DNA from 2 places in the Cytobacillus gottheilii genome. Region 1 is predicted to be linked to the other one. Evidence: riboswitches for the same ligand, from Rfam matches in the RefSeq annotation. Region 1 holds a riboswitch; the other holds the start of a gene.
What was found. A riboswitch is a leader RNA that binds a small molecule or an ion and turns the genes downstream of it on or off. The one in region 1 is predicted to bind preQ1.
Positions count from the first base shown of each region.

Region 1 (4,216 bases):
ATAAAACTTAAAACAGCAAACATAACACATGAAAATCTCACTCTCTACACTCCCCACTGAATCAAGATAAGCCTCAATCTATTCTAGCCGTATACTGCTATTCTGATGATACAGCATTGAGAATCTCATACTGCTATCCCGCTCATTATTTTGTATGACAAATAGCCCGGGCAAATTCAATACCCGAGCCATTTTTTACCATCCGCTATCTTCTTTTTAATCGCAGCAACTTCACCTTATCATCATGATCGGCCACTGCTTCAATTTGATACTTTTCCGTATTTAAATAGATGGATGTACCTGTGTCGTTTTTAAATGTTTCTCCGAATTGCTTAAATATCTTTTCTGCCTCAGTTAGGGTTGTTCTTAGACGTTCTCCAGGAATTTCAGCTGCTGTCACCTTACTGTCTTCAGCATTATAATAATAGGTGATTTCAGGATACATGACATACGGGCCTTCCTCTTTCACGCCTTCCCGCATGTAATATGGTTCAGACTTTTTTATTTCTTGTATATTGGTGCCTAGCGGGTATGGGCTTCCAACTGGAATGCCTTGCTTTGCTTTTGCCAAGAGATCTGTATTTAGCTCCAAATCTTTAAATGGATAATAGAATGCATTTTTTTCATTTAAACTATCTAGCCAGAAGTCTACTTTCTCTTTATCTGTAATCGTTTCTTGGTCCTGTTCAACTAGCTTTAGGGTCTCTTCATTTAATCCCCATGTTGTAAAGTATATGGTATCTGAAGAACTGTCTCGCTTTATTGTCTGAAGATATTTTTGGTTTATGTTTCTGATTGTAATATCATTTAAAGATTCGATTTCTCCATTGCTTATTAGCTTTAATTCTCCATTGTCAATTCCCGCAAACAGATATTGGCTATGCACCTGATCTATTTGTTCAGCCACAGCAAATATCGTTTTCTTTCCAATTTTCAAAGGGTAAATTTGCTCATCATTCCCTGTTTTAAAAGTGAGTATTTCTTCATCGTTTAAAACATTTTGTTTATAAGCTACCGTTGAATCTTTTTCAGCTAGGTAAAATGCATAATGGCCAGAATAGAAAACATCCTTTTTTTCTGCATTTTTAGCGTATACAAACACGTTATAATCATAACTGCCATCTTTAACTTCAAATTTGAAAAGAGATTCCTCTTTAAGAGTAACCGTATCCATCTTTTCTTTACCTTCTGCAATTACAGCTGGTTCTGTTTTTTCCTCTTTTGCTGCATCTTTTGCCTCTTCCGTTTCAGAAAGTGTCTCCGATTTAATTGACGCGATCGTGTCATACGAACAAGCCGTCAACAATAATAAACAAACTGTTATATAAAATTTTTTCATGATAATCTCCTAATAAAGCATCCATTCATATTTTAGTAATCTCATAATTAAACATTCACAGAGATTTAACCAATTATCAGTGTAACAAATGGACAATCAATTCACAAACCCATTTATTACAAAGATTACAAAAGAATTATAAATTTGTAGTATTTATAGGTAAATTGAATGTACTTTATCCTAAATAACAAAACCGTCTCAAAGAGAAGACATACCTTTACACAAAAATGAAGCACTTAAGCAATTAAAAAACCAAACAAATTTAACAGTTAAAAATGATCTGCTAAAATGTTTGGTTTGATTATTGGTTAAAATATGGACCTTCAGCCTCTATTAAGATTAACGATTATCAATGGTCTCTGGATATAGATCATGGTTCATCAATCTGAACTCAGCCATTTTTTCGTATTTTGTGCCTGGTTTTCCATAGTTCGTGTAAGGATCAATGGAAATGCCGCCTCTAGGCGTGAACTTGCCCCACACCTCGATGTAACGCGGATCCATTAGCTCAATTAAGTCATTCATAATGATATTCATGCAGTCTTCATGAAAATCTCCGTGATTGCGGAAGCTGAACAAATACAGTTTAAGCGATTTGCTTTCCACCATTTTCTGATCTGGTATATAACTGATATAAATTGTCGCGAAGTCTGGCTGTCCTGTTTTAGGGCATAAACTCGTAAACTCTGGACAATTAAATTTTACAAAATAATCACGGTTTGGATGCTTATTATCGAAGCTTTCTAAGATTTCTGGGGAATATTCAAATAAATATTGTGTCCCTTGATTCCCCAGCAGGGTTACCCCTTCTAATTCTTCATCTTTTCTTCCTGTCATGCTAGTGCCTCCTTGGATTGCATTTCATGCTGGAATGAGGGAATTGAATATAAAAAAACCATGCCCTCCATGGACATGGCTGAATGCAATTCATCCGTTCCATAGTTTTTTATAGAGGGTAAGTGCTATGAACCTCTCTCATTTTGCGTGAAACGCATATTTTAAAATACCAATATAACTATAAAAAACTTTCGATAGTGTGTCAATTACTTCAAAATATCTAATAATAACGTTATGATTGACTAATCTATTCGAAAGGTGGTATTTTCATGAATTTTCTGCTTGAAAGAACAGATTCTGAAGAAAAACTCTCTCTAGAAGCATTGATTCAAGGAAAACCAAGTGTTGTGGTGTTTGTACGCCATCTTGGCTGACCTGTCTGCAGGCAGTATCTCACGCAGTTGCGTGAGCATTATGATGAATTTTCAAAGCGCGGTTATCAGCTGATTGTTATTGCACCTTCTAAAGGCAGCTTTATCAACATGTTCTTAAAAGAGTTTGGTCCTTATCCATTTCCGATTTTAGGCGATCCTGCAAGAGTTGCCTATAAAGGAATGGGACATAAGACAATGCCAAAATGGAAGCTGCTCTCCAAAGCTGCCTTTGGTTTTGTTACCGGAAAAGTAAAAGGATTTGTCCCAGAAGACGAAAAGCAAAAAAAGTTCGTTATGGAGTCAATGAAGACACAAGATGTTTATATTCAAGGGGGAACTTGGGTTTATTCTAGTTCAGGAAAAGTCCTTTGGAACCACATTGACGAATCACCTGAAAATCATGCACCCCTTGCAAAAATAATGGAGATTATGGACAAACATAAATAATTTTGTCGAGAAATGTTTTAACTCTTCTCATGGTGGTAAACAAATAATGCAAGGCCATTACGACTTGCAGAAGGGACTGGTTCACCTTGAAGAACATAACAGCGACTTCAGATTCTTGTCTTGGCATTGCTTTGGATCAAGGAGGGTTTGCAGAGCGCTCGATAGGCACTCTCGTCTTTAACCGATATACTTAAAATCGGACGGCCTCAGTAAACGTACCTTGAATGTCCGTTATACGGACCAAAAAGGTGCATTCCCATAAGCGGAATGCACCTTTTTATTTGCACTTTTTAGCTATTGAAAAATTTCTACAAGCTTGCTTTTATTTTTATAAAGTGGTCAATAAACTCTGAAGGATTTTGTTTCACATAAAAAGCATTTACACCGCTCCTGGTATGTAAATAAAGCAGCCCCGTGCCTGCGCTGGTACTTTTATAGGAAACATCCCATACGTCTCTTATATAATGAACATGAAATTGTGTTTCAATGCGATCTTCATATAGTATAAGCGAAAGTTCTTCTTCAATGATTTTCTGCTCAGTCCATTTGATCTGCCTGCTGACTTTTATATAAGGATGCTGTGCAATAAACCGCAACAAATCACTCCTCTGTGTCTCTATCATTTCCTATTCTGAATTAGGTCCCATATTTCTTTTAATACCAGCATCTCTTCTTCTGTAACAAGGTCCCATTGAATTCCTTTTGGCTTAAACTGCTCTCCCCATTCTCCCCTTCCCTTTAACATCCTATAATACGTTATATCCATTCTCATTCCAAAAGAAAACCTCAATTTAGGAGAGTTAATGTTCTTTTAAGCAGTTGTTTTTCAAAGTGCAGTATATCCAGAAGAATAATATGCCGAAAAAAATAAGTTCAGAGCGCAAAACTCTAAACTTATTTTTTTTCACTTCCTATTTTATTTTTTCATATTTTCCTCAATTCAATTGTTCATTATCAGTTCCCTTTTCTTGCATTCCCTTATTCAATCGTGACTGCCAGCTCCTTAATCAGCAGTGACGGCGAACCAAATGCAAGCGAAAATTCGAGATCTGAACCAACTTCTTCAATTTGCTGAAGCAAGTCAAAAAAGTTCCCTGCAACCGTCATTTGTTTTAGTGCTGTTTTGATTTCTCCATTTTCGATAAGAAAACCGCCTGCTGCAATCGAGAAATCACCGGAAACAGTATTGGTTCCTGAATGCAGTCCCGAAAAAGAAGTT
Region 1 covers NZ_CP071709.1:844,083-848,298, reverse strand. The annotation lists gene J1899_RS04075 (hypothetical protein) at 206-1,339, opposite strand; gene queF (preQ(1) synthase) at 1,679-2,176, opposite strand; PreQ1 riboswitch class I at 2,272-2,318, opposite strand; partial or broken gene J1899_RS04065 (peroxiredoxin-like family protein) at 2,563-2,997, shown strand; gene J1899_RS04060 (hypothetical protein) at 3,306-3,593, opposite strand; gene J1899_RS04055 (TldD/PmbA family protein) at 3,976-4,216, opposite strand, start outside.

Region 2 (4,216 bases), 380 kb from region 1:
AAGATGACAAAAAGGGCAAAGAGGGTAGCAATGATTGTACTAACCATTGTGGCCATTCCGATAGGTAAAACGAAAGGAATGATTAATGTAAAAGCACAAATGATCGTAAATACATGGACCATTTTATAGAGTCTTGGTGCAATGCCTTTCAGCTGCAGAAAATGCTTCGTAAACAGTAATCCAAACAGCGCAGCAAAAAGAATAAAAAATGAATTAGACCGGAGTGCCCACCAAGGATAATCGCCCCACAGCCACTCGAACGCATATCCATCCCAAATCGCCTGCAGGATCGTAAAACCAGCAATAAACAAGATATAATATAAGTACGTTTTTTCTCTTAGCGAGAGAAATAGAAAACTATTATAAATCATCATGGCAATCATAATGCCGTAAAAAAGACCAAACAGCATTTGCGAATCAGAATGGTTTGCTGAAAATGATACATAATTCCAAAGAGTGATCGGTGCCTGAAAGAAACTATCAGTTTCAATTTTTAAATAATAGGTATGTATGTCTTCAGATGAATCTAGGTGAAGCGGAAAAACGAGATTGCGGTGTTTTATGATTCTTTCATCAAATGGCAGGCTGTAGCCGATCGTTTCTTGTAAATTAAGGCTACCACTATTTTCACTATACAAGGAAACCAAGCTTAAATGCGGCTTTTGAATTTCGAGCAGCAGCTCTTTCGCACGGTCACTTGTATTTTGCATATCGATCTTGATCCAATAATCCAAATCGGCAATATCCCCATCGATATCCGCCTGACTGAAGGGAACAAATTGATCCTGCCTTTCGAGAATTTGATCTGGAGTAAGATCGTTTGAATCAACATACACAAGTAAATGGGAGGTCATGTCCTTTTCCGTAAAATCATTGCCGACGTTCACGGAGTTTGCTTCAGCATAAGAGGCTGAAATAGGAAAGAACAATGTAAAAAGGACAATGAGAACAAAGTAGTGATATTTTTTGAAAACTGGTTTCATTGAATTGACTCCCGTTTCATGAAATATTGGTATCATTATAACATGATAGTGTCAAATTTTAGCATATTATTTTAGGAGGAATGTCATGAAAACAGAAACGTATGATCAACTTTTGCCATTATTAAAAACAGGTGATTTAATTTTATTCAGCGGAAAATATGAGATGAGCAAGTTAGTGGAAAAGCTGGAGCACAGCAAATGGTCGCATGTGGGGATGGTGCTGCGTCCTGATCCAGATGGTGAGGTTTATTTCTTTGAATCGACCGCCCTTGTAAATCTGGAGGATGAATGGTTTCATGATCATGAGACAGGACCAAAGGTTGTCAAACTGCTGGATCGGCTTAAAACGTACGGCCAGGATGTAGAACCCTACGTGGCACCAGAATATGCCGTGCGCACCTTAACTATGAAAAACAAAATCGATGATCAAAAGCTCTATGACTATATCAAAAGCGTGCATGGAATCCCCAATCCAAGTGAATGGCCAATGATTGAAGAAGTAATTGAAGGCAGAATGTTTCATATTACTTCAAAAAGGAATGATTACACCTGCAGCAAGTTGATCGCAGAAACTTATTTAACATTAGGGATCACATCGTTTTCCATGCCGTTAAACGGACTAATGCCAAAGGATTTTTCGTCAGCAGGACATATAAAAATAAAAGACGGAGAGTTAGGAGAAGAGATATTGATTCAGTTAGAGGAAGAGGTTGCTACTTGAAATTTTCATTGACAGACCTCTGTCCTATAAGATAATATTAAACTCAATTGCATAACCCGATCGGGAGAGGTTCCTAGCTTAAACCCTCTATAAAAAACTATGGATTGCTGTGTCCATGTGGTCACAGCTTTTTATTTTTTTGATAGAAAGATTGTCTAGGCCTCTTTGTGAAGTTCTGTAGAACTTTGCTGGGAGGTCTTTTTTCGTTCGGTTATCATATAAAACTGTAGCATCAGGAGGAGTATACATGAGAATTTTATTGTATTTATTATCTATTGTTATTGCCAATGTGGTAACAGCTAAATTTGCGCCATTGGCTGTAGGGATTTTCATGATCCCTATGGGTACGCTGTTTATTGGAGCGACCTTTATTTTCCGTGATCTTGTCCAAAATAAATATGGAAGATCAAAGACGTACTTATTTATTTTTACTGCATTAATCCTGTCTGGAATCGTGTCATTCCTGCTTGGAGATACATTGATGATTGTGGTTGCATCCGCTATTTCGTTCTTAATTGCAGAAACAGCTGATACGGAAATCTATACGCGTTTAAAGCTGCCATTTGCATGGCGTGTTTTCTACAGCGGTGTTGTCGGCGGCTTGCTGGATTCAGTTGTGTTTGTTGTAATCGGCTTAAGTCCATTAGGTGCAAACATGCTCCCATGGGAAGCAGTGCCGGCAGCAATTGTTGGTCAAATATTGGCGAAAACGATTATTCAAATGATTGCAGCGCTGATTATTCATCGTATTCATACTGGAAAAGAGAATAAGATGGCGTTTTAAGTTTCGGAGGAATCTATTGATCAAAATAGGTTCCTTTTTTATGTCCCCAGAATGCTGTTGTCCCAGAGCAGTGTCGATGCTATGCTTTTAGTAAAAAAAGGAGTTTCATTTATGCCTTTGGAAATCGTTCGCCAGGATCTTACAGTCATGAATGTAGATGCCATCGTCAATGCAGCCAATAAGAAATTGCAAATGGGCGGCGGTGTTTGCGGTGCTATTTTTCAAGCAGCCGGAGTTGAGGAGTTAACAGAAGCATGCGACAAAATCGGGGGATGTGCAGTCGGTGAAGCCGTGATAACGAATGGATTTAAGCTGCCTGCCAACTATATTATCCATACACCTGGTCCCATTTGGAAGGGCGGTACACAGCAGGAGGCAGAATTGCTGCGGAAATCTTATAAGCATTCATTAGAACTGGCACAAACATATCAATGTGAGTCCATTGCATTTCCACTGATTTCAACAGGAATATACGGATTTCCTAAAGAAGAGGCTCTGCAAATTGCCATTTCGGCCATCAGCACCTTTTTAATGCAGCATGAAATGCATGTTTATTTAGTTGTATTTGATCAGCAATCGTTTGGCCTGAGCCAGAAGCTTTTTCACTCTATTCAGGAATATATTGATGAGCATTATGTGGAAGAAGCTAGTGCTCTCTATGGGGGCAGAGAAGCACGCTTTGTAACGGAACAACTTAGAGAGCATGATTATGTTAAGCAAAGTGAGGATATTGAAGAAAGCAGTCTAATGCAGTTAATTGATGAACTCGATGAATCGTTTTCGGCACGCCTGCTTCGCCTCATTGACGAAAGAGGAATAAGCGATGTGGATGCTTATAAAAGAGCGAATATTGATCGCCGTCTGTTTTCAAAGATCCGCAAGGAAGACAGTTATAATCCGAAAAAGAAAACCGCTATCGCCTTTGCGATCGCTCTGGAGCTGGATGAAGATGAAACCAATGCTCTGCTGTCAGCAGCAGGATATACTTTGTCACACAGCAGTAAATTTGATGTCATTGTGAAATTTTTTATCACTCAGCAGAAGTATGATATCCATGAAATTAATGAAGCATTATTTCGATTTGACCAGCCTTTGCTCGGTGCTTAGAAAATGTCGCTTTTGAAGCGACCATTTCATTTTGAAAACTTGATATCCTTCCATTATAGATAAGGAGGGTATTAAACATGAAAAACAAAGTAACTGAAGTTGTATTTATTTTAGACAAAAGCGGATCAATGGCAGGGCTCGAGGCAGACACGATTGGCGGCTATAATTCGATGTTGAAAAAGCAGAAAAAAGCTGAAGGAGAGGCGTTTGTAACGACAGTATTATTCAACAATGGGTATGAATTATTACATGACCGCGTTTCTGTAAAAGATATAAAAAAGCTAACTGAAAGCGATTATGAAGTAAGCGGGACGACCGCATTAATTGATGCAATCGGGTTTTCGATTCAAAAAACTGTTCAAGAGCAGAAGAAGAAAGAGCGTGCAGATCATGTCCTCTTTGTGATTACCACTGATGGCATGGAAAATGCCAGCCGGGAATTCACCTCTGAACAAGTGAAAAAAATGATTCAGCATCAGAAAGAAAAATATGACTGGACCTTTATGTTTCTCGGAGCCAATATTGATGCCGTTGAAACTGCTGGGTACTTTGGCATTGATAAAGATTTTGCCGTGGATTACCATGCTGATGGAGAAGGTACGAAACTAAATTATGAAATCC
Region 2 covers NZ_CP071709.1:1,224,794-1,229,009, forward strand. The annotation lists gene J1899_RS06035 (diguanylate cyclase) at 1-983, opposite strand, end outside; gene J1899_RS06040 (C40 family peptidase) at 1,069-1,704, shown strand; PreQ1 riboswitch class I at 1,765-1,811, shown strand; gene J1899_RS06045 (VUT family protein) at 1,952-2,488, shown strand; gene J1899_RS06050 (macro domain-containing protein) at 2,600-3,595, shown strand; gene J1899_RS06055 (vWA domain-containing protein) at 3,673-4,216, shown strand, end outside.
Region 2: another riboswitch for preQ1. It lies ahead of J1899_RS06045 (VUT family protein); the one in region 1 lies ahead of queF (preQ(1) synthase).